3 regions of the Desemzia sp. FAM 23989 genome follow, and region 3 is predicted to be linked to each of the others. Evidence: riboswitches for the same ligand, from Rfam matches in the RefSeq annotation. Region 3 holds a riboswitch; each other region holds the start of a gene.
The links. A riboswitch is a leader RNA that binds a small molecule or an ion and turns the genes downstream of it on or off. The one in region 3 is predicted to bind thiamine pyrophosphate.
Positions count from the first base shown of each region.

Region 1: it holds a riboswitch for thiamine pyrophosphate, as region 3 does, so the genes downstream of both, thiT (energy-coupled thiamine transporter ThiT) here and thiM (hydroxyethylthiazole kinase) in region 3, are expected to answer to the same signal.
Region 2: it holds a riboswitch for thiamine pyrophosphate, as region 3 does, so the genes downstream of both, ACEN36_RS10635 (YkoF family thiamine/hydroxymethylpyrimidine-binding protein) here and thiM (hydroxyethylthiazole kinase) in region 3, are expected to answer to the same signal.

Region 1 covers NZ_JBGQQT010000001.1:282,938-287,182, reverse strand. The annotation lists gene ACEN36_RS01300 (hypothetical protein) at 1-1,042, opposite strand, end outside; gene thiT (energy-coupled thiamine transporter ThiT) at 1,210-1,776, opposite strand; TPP riboswitch at 1,853-1,955, opposite strand; gene ACEN36_RS01290 (GNAT family N-acetyltransferase) at 2,037-2,510, opposite strand; gene ACEN36_RS01285 (HD domain-containing protein) at 2,621-3,286, opposite strand; gene ACEN36_RS01280 (ribonuclease J) at 3,370-4,245, opposite strand, start outside.
Region 2 covers NZ_JBGQQT010000020.1:30,144-34,388, forward strand. The annotation lists gene ACEN36_RS10625 (ABC transporter ATP-binding protein) at 1-1,222, opposite strand, end outside; gene ACEN36_RS10630 (ECF transporter S component) at 1,206-1,793, opposite strand; gene ACEN36_RS10635 (YkoF family thiamine/hydroxymethylpyrimidine-binding protein) at 1,790-2,326, opposite strand; gene ACEN36_RS10640 (hypothetical protein) at 2,304-2,498, shown strand; TPP riboswitch at 2,465-2,568, opposite strand; gene ACEN36_RS10645 (hypothetical protein) at 2,736-2,909, shown strand; gene ACEN36_RS10650 (SPFH domain-containing protein) at 2,979-3,758, opposite strand.
Region 3 covers NZ_JBGQQT010000002.1:703-4,947, reverse strand. The annotation lists gene thiE (thiamine phosphate synthase) at 1-288, opposite strand, end outside; gene thiD (bifunctional hydroxymethylpyrimidine kinase/phosphomethylpyrimidine kinase) at 281-1,093, opposite strand; gene thiM (hydroxyethylthiazole kinase) at 1,090-1,833, opposite strand; TPP riboswitch at 1,954-2,051, opposite strand; TPP riboswitch at 2,119-2,217, opposite strand; gene ACEN36_RS01550 (NADP-dependent oxidoreductase) at 2,392-3,303, shown strand; gene ACEN36_RS01545 (YtxH domain-containing protein) at 3,355-3,909, opposite strand.

The DNA.
Region 1 (4,245 bases), on a different contig from region 3:
TATAATATTCTATAGCTTTAGAGTAATTTCGTTGATGGAAAGCTTCATAAGCCATCATTAACCGTTTCTTATTCGGCAAATAAGTCGTCATTTTAATGTATTTCTGTAATTCATTGGTATAAAATTTCTTCACTATGAACGGGTCAGCATCTTGAATCAACTCTAAAAACAAGCGTTCACAAGTTAATTCATTCTTATATAACACTGACATTTCTTCTATATACGGATCAAAAGCTGTTAAGCATAGTCTCGCTTCTTCAAATTTCAACTGATCTATATACCAGTTATATTCCAATAAATACATGGCGACTTTTAAAGGATTGGAATAGTCTTTTTCTCCTTCTAATTGAAGAGTTGTTAGCGGAATATCTTTCACTCGTTTTCCTTGTGTCATCAAAGCATTTATTTTGAGTTGGGTGTAAAAAGCGTATTTATTTTTCTGATTTTTTAACAACAAATACAAATTGTAGCCATCATTTGGTATGCCTCCCATTTTCATCGGAATTCCATTGGTTGCTGCTGTAAACAAACCTGCCAATGCAAAAGCACTCCAAATTATCGTCAAGACAGGTGAAAAAAATACACCGTTAAAGATTAGCCCAAATAGTGCGATAGAAAGCACTGCATTCACTAAAACTCCGCCTAAATTATATAACACAAATGGAAAATCACCCTCGTTATATGCAGGAGGGGACATCAAACATTGCCCTCCTGTACCAGGTAAGTTCATTCGTTTTTGTTGGATACTTCCTTCTTCTTTGACAAATGTCAAGGAACCTATTCGGAAAGAAACATAAGCATAGCCGGTCATCAACCCAAATACCAAATGACCCATTTCATGAAGTAAAATATGTATCAAATAACTGATAAAAAAAGCTATGAACCCAATAAACAACAGACTTAAATTTAATTCAATTGCATCAGTTTCCAAAAATACTCCTGCAACAAAGCCAATTGTTAAACCGACAATTGCTGAACCTCCCATTACAAGAATCACGGTACTCCACTGGGATTTCTTTCTTTCACTTTTATTTTTTGTCATATGTGCTTCACTTCCTTATGGGTTGGTTGATGCAGTCTCCTAAAAAGGATAACATTACTTATTTAGTATGTACTAGTCGAAAAAAAAGTCAATCATAATTTTGACCGACAACCCTTTTTAGCTTCAAAAAAAGACGAGATAGTAATATCCCGTCCTTTGATCTTGTATTAAAGTGTTGCGGATGAAAATAATTGTGGGGCTGTTTTTTTGATCGCTATCAGTAAGATGCTGACTACGACCGCTGTGATTACTCCACTCAAAATCTGTGTCACGAAAGAATACAATAAAGCACTCATCCCTTCTGGTGCGTAGCTGCCCCAGAAATAATAACCTGCTACAAAATGCCAGAAGAACCGTGCCATCGTACCGGAAAATGTTCCCAGAACAATATACAGATTCAATTTAACCGTCTGATCGGTTTGACTGAGCGAATGGATTTTAGCAGCAAATAATCCTCCGAAACCTGCAAAGGCAAAGGCAATAAAATATTCAATAAATCCTTGTAAAGGACTTAGAATATAGGCATTACCAATTACAAAATGCAAGATCCCCCATAAAAAACCAGCATAAACTGCTGGAACAAAACCTCTCCTAAACGCATAAAGCGTGAGAGGCACCATCCCTAATGAAACTGTAAAAGACGGACCGATATTTGTTGGGATAAGCGATAATACAATGGCTAAAGCAGCTATAATCGTCCCTTCTATCCACACACCAAACTTTTTGTTGCGCATAAAAAAACCTCCTTTATAATTTGAACAATGCCAAACAACAAAGGAGGAGATCACTTGAGTAATTAGACTACATACTTTTGTGCTCTGTCACAATTCCTACGCTCGTGCTAACGAACAGGTTCGAAGGGTCAGAATCATCGATTCAATCTCAGCTTAAAAAAGCACCCCTTTGTGATGGACGTTCATTCAGTTTTTACCTATTCACTATACCGAATATTTCAACCCTTGTCAATACTGCTCTCCGGGTTGAAACGATTTGATTAGTCTAACTTTTTAGCTAATACAAATTCTATACTGTCCCCTATGTTGATCCGTTGTTGAGTATTTGAAAAACCTGATTGAATATACAGCATTTGACTGCTGATATTGTCTATAGAGACAGACAACACAATTTCGTTGATCATGGGATAATGATAGCGCACATAGTCGGGCAGCAGTTCTAAAGACTTTTTAGCATATCCTTCTCCTTGATAATTCAAATCAATCGAATGTGCTCTAAATAGAATTGCTTTTGGATTGTCTGTAAAAGTGGACACCCCTACTCCAAGTTGAAGGATAAAAAAACCAATCAATTCCTGCCCCTTTAAAATCAAAATCGGGTGTTTTTCAGTTTCATGCATACTCTCGGTTAAAGCATCCATTGGCTTAACAATATAAGAATTTGAATCAATGGCATAATTTTCTAATTTTGGAGCATCTTCTATAACCGCTTCTCTTAGAATTATCTTTTCCATAGCCCTTCACCTTGCCTTTTTCATTATTCTTTTTCAGTATAAGAATAACAGACAGGACTAATAAATGTCTCTTGAAACGTTCTTAATTTCTCTGATTTGCAATACTCTGATTACTTCAACCCATCCCACTCCAAATAAAATTCTTGCAAAAACTGTTCCATAAACTGGTGTCTGTTTTCAGCAAAAGATCTTCCTGTTTGAGTATTCATCGTGTCTTTCAACTTTAATAATTTTTCATAAAAATGCATGATCGCTGTATCTTCTCCAGATCGATACTCTTCGTAAGATACCCCTTCTCTCGGCATTTTAGAAGGATCATGAATCAACCGACCACGGGAACCCGAATAAGCCATTGTTCTGGCAATACCGATTGCTCCAATGGCATCTAACCGATCTGCATCTTGCACGAGTTTTCCCTCTATAGAAGTCATCTCTATTTTATTGGTTCCACCTTTATAGGACAAGTTCAGCACAATAAATAAAAGAGACTCTTTTTCGGCGTGGGTTAAAGATAGCTGATTCAACCAATCGGTTAATTTTTTTTCTCCTGCTTCAGGTGTCTCATTTAATTTTTCATCTGGGACATCATGCAGCAATGCAGCCATCTCACAAATAAAAGCATCTACTTCCCCGGGTTCTTCAGCTGCCATTTGCAAGGCTAGATTACGTACACGATGAATATGCCACCAATCATGTCCGGAAGCGTCTTTCTTCAATAACTGAAAGACAAACTGTTCTGTCTGCTTTAAAATCTCTTTTTGAAGGTCTGTTTTCATATTTTGTCCTCTCTAAACTTTTTGAACGACCCATTAAGGGTTTTAAATAAGGCTAGGACAAATGTCCTAGCCTATGCCTTAATTTATCTTCTGCGTTTTGAATTGCTGACTTCCATAATGATCGGTAAGATAACCGGTCTTCTGCGTGTCTTATCGAACAAGAATTTGCTTAATGAGTCTCTGATGTCTTGCTTCAAAGCTCCCCATTCAAATTCATTTTGCTGTAAGTTCTCTTCAACGACTTTTTGGACCATTTCGCTGCTTTGTTCAATCAATTGCGTATTTTCTTTGACGTATACAAAACCACGAGTCATGACTTGTGGACCAGACGTAATTTCTTTTGTTTTACGATTAATTGTCACCACAGCGATCAGAATCCCATCTTGAGACAATAGCTTACGGTCACGCAAGACAATATTTCCGATATCCCCGATTCCAATACCGTCTACCATAGTATTCCCAGATTCTACTTGGCCAGACATCGTCAAGCGGTTGTGAGAATATTCCATGATATCCCCTTTGCCAGGAATAATGATATTTTTATATGAGATCCCTACTTCATGAGCTAAGTCAGCATGAGCTGCCAACATACGGTACTCTCCAGTTACAGGAATGAAGTACTTCGGTTGGATCAAGTTGATCATCAACTTCAGATCGTTCGGTGTAGCATGTCCAGAAGCTTTCAGATTATCGGTGATTTGTTTTACTTCTCCACCAGCACGGTAAACCATATTTTCAGTAGTGGCTACTGTAACTTCCATTTCATTTGAAGGGCTAGTCACGATATAAACTAGATCGCCTTCTTTGATATTCACTTGCGGATGCTTGCCTTTTGCCATACGTTGTAAGGTTTGGATCGGTTCGCCGGTGCTTCCTGTTTCAAGTACAACGATTTCTTGGTCTTCGTATTTTTCAATCTCTTTTACAGAAACGATCAATTCATCGCTTGGCAATTGCAA
Region 2 (4,245 bases), on a different contig from region 3:
CTTGATCTTCTAAGTTATGTCGCTTCAAGAGATTAGTGATTAATTTTGTAGTTTCTTCTTCAGTCTTTTCAGGATAAACAGCTTGCACTCCAATATTCAATTCGTCAAAACATGAAGTTGTTAAAAATTGAAGAGAAGGATCTTGAAAAACAACTCCAATTTGAGAAAGCCAATCTTTCCTATTCTTAGAATCAAACTTTAAATCTTTCATATGCATAGTCCCGTCAAAAGGATATTCCCCCAGAATCGTCTGAAAAATAGTTGATTTACCGGATCCACTTTTTCCTTGTAATGCAATTAATTCTCCTGGATAAATCTTCATGTTGCAGTTTTTTACTAAAATGCGGTAAGGATGCCACATTTTTTTCAGCCACTTTGTTTTATATTCTCCTAGTTTAATCGTTATATTTTCGATTTGAAAAATAGGCTCCAAGTTATTTGATACTTCTGCTCGTTGCAGAGGTTTTTCTAGTTCTGATAATAACCCTTCTTGTTCAAGTAGGAGTTGATCGTTAGTAGAAAGTGGATTAAGTGAGATATTTGTCTCTAGAAGTTGCCCCACTCGACTTAATACCATCATTCGGTCAACGAATTGCCACCTATCAAGACGGTGATCGATGACTAGAATGATTTTATTTTGTTTTTTTAGTTCTAAAATTGTTTCTTGAAGTTCGTTTGCTTTTTGATCATCCAAGTTAGAAAATGGTTCATCTAATATATAGACGAGTGGATCAATGATTTCCAAACATGAAAAGTTTGATCGCTGTAATTCTCCACCAGACATGGCATCAAAAGAACGTTCAAGCAATTCGGTAACACCTGTTTTCTTTGCGTGTTCTTTAACCATTTCATCCATTAATGAAGGATCAAAACCTTTGTTCTCTAAGCAAAAAATTAATTCTTGATAGAGATTTTCCATAGCAAATGCTAGTCGGGCATTCTGAAATGATGCAGATATATACCTCATAGATTCCTGATTGTCCATAGATAATAGGTCTTGTCCAGAAACAGAAATTGTGCCGGATTTTAATGTGCCGCCACTTTCAGGATAATATCCTGTTAGAACACCTGCTAGTGTACTTTTTCCTGATCCGCTTGCACCCGCTAGAAGCACAATTTCTCCAGGATTGATTGAAAAACTTATATCCAAAAAGTGTACGCTATCTTCTAGATTGAATTCTAATTGCTCAACAACAAGTCCATGATTATTTCCCTTTTTCATGACTGACACCATAAGATTTCAATAGCCCCGTATTGTCCAAAGCAATACAAATTTTATGCGCAATAAACCCAGTAAAAATAAGTGAACTTACTAAACGAATAACAAAGATAGCGATAACGATAGAAATTTCAAGTGAAGCATAATCGTTTCTGAATGCAGTCCAGATAAAACTGAAAATGGTAGCCAAAACGGCACCTACCATTGAATTTCTCATATTATAGCGACGGTATTTCGTAAACATATAAGGCAATTCAACACCTAAACCTTGAATAAAGGCACTGACTATAACAATGGGACCAAAAACATTTCCCAAAACAACTTCTATAACAGCAGCAAATATTTCAGTAATAATACCCACGCTTGGCCGTCTAAGAACGTAAAGAGCAACAACAGGTGCCATAAACCATATCCCGTAAAAAGGTTCATATCCTAAAATACCAATACCTGCTGGAGTGAGAGCAGTTGTTAGAGCAGCTCCTAAATACAATGCAATTAAATAAACAATTCCAAATGCGACAGAGATTAATCCCATAAAAATAAAGTCTCTTAATTTCAATGGCTCTTTATTCATAATGATTCCCCCTCAGGTAAGTTACAGAGTAAAGAGGCTTCTATAATATAATGGCTAACATCTTTGCCTGTTCTTTCTGCGACATATTCTAAATAATCAAAGACATCATGTACTTCACCTTTTAAGTAAGTCGTGTAATGGCCACTTCCAGCATAAACACCTCGGTCAATCCCATTGTTAACCACTTCTTCAATAAGTGACATATAGTTATCAGTGCCCATTGGATACAGCGAAAATTTACCAACAACTGGGAAGGATCTTTTGCGGCTGTTGCGGTCATTGATACGTCTATCATCATAATCAAGTGTGTAGTCTGCATCGTGATCTCCCGGGCAACCTTTCGAGATAGTCATATGAAGACTCATATGTACATCATCATGATATGCTTGAGAAAATACCGCTCGAACGCCGTCAAATACAGCCGATTCTCTACCACGGTAAACCGTTGAAGTGGGATCAGTTTCACTCCACACCATAGAAGTGTCTACATTTTCAAGTGAAGAGAGGATAATGTCGACAAAGTTATCAGACATCGGGGCTAAGTTGAATCTAATTCCCGCAATTCCTTCTTTTGAACCAGGAACACCTACTGCGCAACTGCCGTATGAGACATATTCTTTTTTTGACAAAATAAAAACTCCTTTTCCAGTTAATAATCCAGAAAAAGAGTATAGTAAAAATTATAATCTTCCTACGCAACAATAAAGTTGATCAGGTTCACGAATCTGCTTCTAGCACTCTCAGCCTCCTTTAAAAGGCTCTCCGGATTAAATAACTATTTAATTTTGTTAATTCAGTATACTTGAAAAGAAAATCGATGGCAAGCTAAACATTTTTATTATTTTAGAATTTATCGTTCGAACGTGATAATGTCCTAAGTAGGTCGAAGCATAAAATGTCCCAAAATGATAAAATAAAATCATGAAAAGGATAATACTAACGATGAATGAAGATAAGAAATATAAAGTAATAAAAGCTGTGGCAGAAAAAAGAAAGGAAAAAAAGAGAGCTTGTGTTGTGAAACAAGAATCCCTTTTCCCTTTTTGCAACAAGTCCTTAAAAATTCAAATCATCATCTTCCTGTTTAGGATCTTTTTTAAACAGCAAAGACAATAAGTTTCCTATTAAAATGACCACTATCGCTGCAAAAATAAGTTTACCTAAGAAGAAAATCATTTTTATCACCTACTCGTTAGTATCAACAATTGCCTGACCCGTTTGTACTTCAACCCAACCATGTTCTAAACGTGCTTCTACTTCTTTTAACTTGATCAATTCTTCAGAAATGGATTCAGATAATTTTTTATTGGCTTCCGCCTCTGCTTCTGCTGCTTTTACTTTTTGGTAAGCTAAACTGTCTGCTTTTGTTTTGGCTGTATCGGCTTCCAAGAGAGCTTTTTCTTTTTCTTGACCCGCTTTGATGATCTCATCAATGGATTTTTGCGTTTCCGCATCAACATCTGGAACTCCAAAAGCAACGTCTTCTACCAAGAATCCTTTAGGTTCAACTGCTTTAGTGAAATCTTCTAAAATCGATTGCTGAACTTCTGTTGATTTTGATCCCGTTACATCCAACAAGCTATATCTAGCAACGACACTACGCGATGATTTCAGCAATTGTGCCTTCAACCAGTTAGCTTCAATATCTTCTACGCTGATGCTCCCAAATTCTTTAAACACATCGGAAACTTTTTTCGAATCGACTTTGTAAGCATATGTAATCGATACATGGGTAGCTTTTCCATCTTCCGTAGCCAAATTCAACTTCTCTGCTTTAACCGTCTGTAAGCGAATAGGATACTGAGTTACTTTATCCAATCCGACAAATTTAACCCCTTGGCTTAGCGTTTGATCTCTCACTCCGCCGTTCATTGAATAACGAACCCCTACATAACCATTTTCGATTTTTTCAAAAAACACTAAAAATCCACCTACCAATAAGATAATGACTAAAAGACCAATCATTAACCCTTTGATTTTTTTGATGCTGTTCTTATCGTATATTTTTTCGTTCAATTCTATGTCCTCTTTTCTTTTTTTAACTAAATAATTTTCTTAATAACAAATACTTTTCCTTACTCTCTTACAACAAACCACCCCGTGTAACTATTTACTGCAATACACAAAAAGAAATACACAGGCTTTTCTGCTGTAAGCCTATGTATTCTTTTCGGCATACTTTTTCTTTTACGAGTTGACTCTATTTACCTTACTCTTCTCATAAAAAATCATCTTAATCATTATACCAAAGAAATGAAGAAAAACGGTGGATTCTTTAGATATCTAAGCTTAATTATAGCAATTAATTTAATTACCGCGATTCTGGAAAGCCATTTTTATACAAATCTAGTTCTTTCACAAGTGTTTGCTTCCTAAATCAGAATTAAAGGAATAATGTATATAGCCTTTGACATCTACATCACTCCCAATTCCTATTGGATTAATTTCATGC
Region 3 (4,245 bases):
TGTCAAGGCTAAATCATCTTGTCCCACGTGTATACCATCAGCATTTAATTGTATAGCAAGCTCAACATCGTCATTGACAATAAAAGGTACTTGGTACATTGCACACAATCTTTGACATGCTTTGGCAAAATCTACATAGGCTGAACCAGTCAACGCTCCTTTTCCTTTCTCGCGTAACTGAAAACAGGTTATCCCTGCCTGCAAAGCTTCTTCGAGTGTTTTCAATGGGTCTTTTTTGCAATTCACTGTACCCATGACAAAATAAATAGTTAAAATACTTCTATCCATTTACTTCTACCTCACATATTCCTTGGTTGCATTTGTAAGCAAAGTGGTTCGTCGGCCCATGACCGTGACCAATATAAAGCGGTGTAGAAACAGCTAGTTGAATAAATTTTTTCGCTTCAACGATCGCTTCTTGCATGGATAGTCCTTTCGCTATATTGGCTGTTAAAGCAGCAGAAAATGTACAGCCTGTCCCATGTGTATCTTTTGTTTTCACACGATTGGTGGTCAATTGAAAAGACTGCTCGCAAGTGTATACTCTATCAATTGCCTGTTCTTCTTCTAAATGTCCACCTTTGATGACAACACATTGAATACCCATTCGCAACAGTTGTTGTGCTGCTTTTTCTATATCTTTCGTATTTTTAATACGAATACCTGTCAGCACTTCTGCTTCTGGGATGTTTGGGGTGCAAATGGTGGTATAGGGAAACAGCTTTTCTATTAAAGTTTTTGCTGCTGATTCTTGCAATAGCTTTGCTCCGCCTTTTGCAATCATCACCGGATCAACGATAAGCGGTATATTTTGTTTTTTTAGGATTTCAGCTACCCCATCAATTATTTCAACTGAAAACAACATCCCCGTTTTGATAGCTTTTACTGAAAAATCATCTAGTACAGTTTGGATCTGTTGTTGCACAAAATATGGCGGTACTTCATAAATATCATGTACACCCAGTGTATTTTGATCTGTTAATGCTGTAATGGCTGTGGTCCCAAATACCCCTAACTCTTGAAATGTTTTTAGATCTGCTTGAATCCCAGCTCCCCCGCCTGAATCTGATCCTGCAATCGTTAATGCAATCATTGTCCTGCCTCCGCTATCTTTTGCAGAGCATTCATAAATTGTACAGCGAATGTCCCCACTTCATTTCCACTCTGTTCAGCAGCTTGTTTATACGCTTGTAGAGTGGTAGCTAATTGATTGAATGAGGCTTCTTTTCCACTCGCAAGCGAAGCTGTACAAACAGCGCTTAATAAACACCCCATACCTGTAATACGTGTAGCAATTTCGTTGCCTCCAGACACGTATCGCTCTTCTTGACCATCCGTTAAATAATCGGTTTCTCCTGTGACGATGACTTGACAGCGATACTTCAAGGCAATTTCTCGCGCTACTTTGGAAACAGGCATCGCCCCTATGCCGCTGTCCACTCCTTTTTGATGCCATTCTTTACCTGCAATTGCGGCTAGTTCTCCTGCATTGCAGCGGATCAAATCAACCTGCATTCTTTTTAAAAGTTGTTGCACCACTTGTTTTCGATAGCTTGAAATACCGATTCCTACAGGATCCAGTACAACAGGAACTCCTAACTCATTTGCTTTTTTTCCAGCTACCAACATCGTTTGGATAGTGCGGTCATTTACGGTACCGATATTGATCAATACTCCTTGAGCAGCTGTCACGACATCAGCAACCTCATTCACTTCATCCGCCATAATAGGAGAAGCTCCGATAGCAAGTAATCCATTAGCCATAAAATTTGCCACCACATAATTAGTGATACAATGGACTAAAGGAGCTGTTTGTTTGACTCTTGATAACATTTATTACACCCTTTCCTTGGTTTCTCTAGCTTATTCAAATAGGCTGATCTCAATCCTCCTTTATAGAACGTGAGCACAAAAAAAGGCTCTACAAATATGCAGAAGCCAAAAAAGTGTATAAGAAACTCACTATTTGCTCCCTACGTCAGTATGAACTAACAGGTTCAAAGGGTCAGGTTTTACCTTCTCAACACGACTGTGTCCCCCCGCAATTAAGCGTTTTACAAAAGAAAAAGCTCCCCAAATAAAATTGGAGAGCTCAGTACGAATATAGTCGTTAGAATACATATGTACGATTGTGCTCCCTACGTTAGTGTTAACTAACAGGTTCAAAGGGTCAGGTTTTAACCTTCTCAACACGATTATGTCCCCCTGCAAAACATTTAATTACTTATAAGTTTACTATAGATAATAAATTTAATCAATCACTTTACTGTCTTTAATACACCGCTTATCGTTCTCTTTTAAAGTATAAAAGCCTCATTATTTGTGGTCTTAAGATAGCAGTGTTAAAGTAATCATAACTAGAGAACCAATCAGAGAGAGGAGTACCTTTTTATGAAAACTATCGCGATTAAAGAATTTGGGTCAGCTGATCAATTAAGAGAGATGGAAATGGAGAAGCCTTCTATCAAAGATGATCAGGTATTAATTGAAGTTCATGCTTTCTCCATTAACCCCGTTGATTGCAAAAGACGTTCCGGTAAAATGGGCGGCAAACTTCCTATGGTGCTTGGTGGTGATGTCGCTGGTATCGTAAGTGAAATTGGTACAAATGTCACGAATGTAAAGCCAGGTGATCGTGTATTTGCTAATGCATCCAAAACTTACGCTGAATATGCCCGATCTCGCGCCGAAGTAACGATTAAAATCCCTGATAAACTCTCTTTTGTGGAAGCAGCTGCAATTCCATTAGCTGGACAAACCGCTTGGGAAGCTTTAATAGATAAAGGACAATTAAGGGATAATGAAAAAGTCTTGATTCACGCAGGGGCTGGCGGAGTAGGCTCATTGGCTATACAAATTGCTAAACATTACAAAGCTTACGTTATTTCGACAGCCAGTGAGAAAAACAAAGCATTCCTTACTTCTCTAGGCGTGGACTATTTCATTGATTACAACAAAGAGGATTTTGAAAAAGCAGTCAGTGATGTCGATCTCGTACTAGACCCTTTAGGAGGCAAAACTCAAGAAAAAAGTTTCACTGTTCTAAAAAAAGGCGGGCGCTTAGTTTCCTTAGTACAAGAACCGGATGAAACTACATTAAAAAAATTAGGGATGATAGGAATTATTTTCAGTATGACCCCCACAAGCGAACGCCTGCAAACCTTAGCTGATTTACTTACCAGTGGAAAAATCAAAGCCATAGTCAGTCAAACTTACCCTTTTACAGAAGAAGGGGTACGTAAAGCACATGAACAAAGTGAAACAGGTCATACAAGAGGAAAAATCGTGATTAAAGTAAAATAAACAAAAAGATGGAGTCAAGAATTTTTCTTGACTCCATCTTTTTGTTTATTTTTATTGGTTCTCATCTAATAGATCTTTTTCAGAATCATAATCTAAATCGTTGAGAGTTTCATCCAACTTATCTGCAGGAATCGTTTGATCTTCATTAGGTTCTGCTGATGTCCCATGAACGTTTCCATGCGGAGCTTCCATTTCGTCAGAATATTTTTCTTTTAAGTCCTGAGCTTTCTCTTCGCCGACCTCTTTCCATTCCTGTGCTTTTTCTACTCCTACTTCTTTCCATTCTTGCCCTTTTTCCATTCCAGTATCTTTAACGTCGGTAAATTTATCCTTAATATCCGAACGTAATTCTTTCCCAGACTTAGGCGCAAATAACAAGGCAACTAGTGCACCTGCTAAAGGCAGAGCAATCATTTTAGCCACTTCCATATGTTTTACCTTGGCAGGCATCGCCTTAGTAACCCCTTTAGCAAGTTTGGCTTTGGTCTTCATACTTGGTTTAGCCATATGGTGCATATGGTGTGTGGAAGGTAAATAGTCTTTCGCTGTATCGTATGCATCTTGAGCATAATCGGTTCCCATGTCCATCAATTTTGTTAATTTCATACTATTCGTGCTCCTCTCACTTCTTGTTTTTCCTGTATTCCTATAAGTGTTTACATGATTATCATATAACAAATATAGAATTCTCTAAAGTAAAACGCACTCAAAATATACGAGATCACTTTCTAGACAGTTTTAAAAAGTATATTTCTAAAACTAAATGCAGACCAATCATCTCCTAAAACACCTTAATAAAGTCGTAACACTTTCCCATTTAAAGTAAGTGCTTTCATAAATGCTCAATGTGGTAATCATCATGAATTCTACCGTCTTCAGTAACTTCATCTTTCACATCAAGGTCATTATCACATCAAATAACTATTTATGAACCTAAAAAAG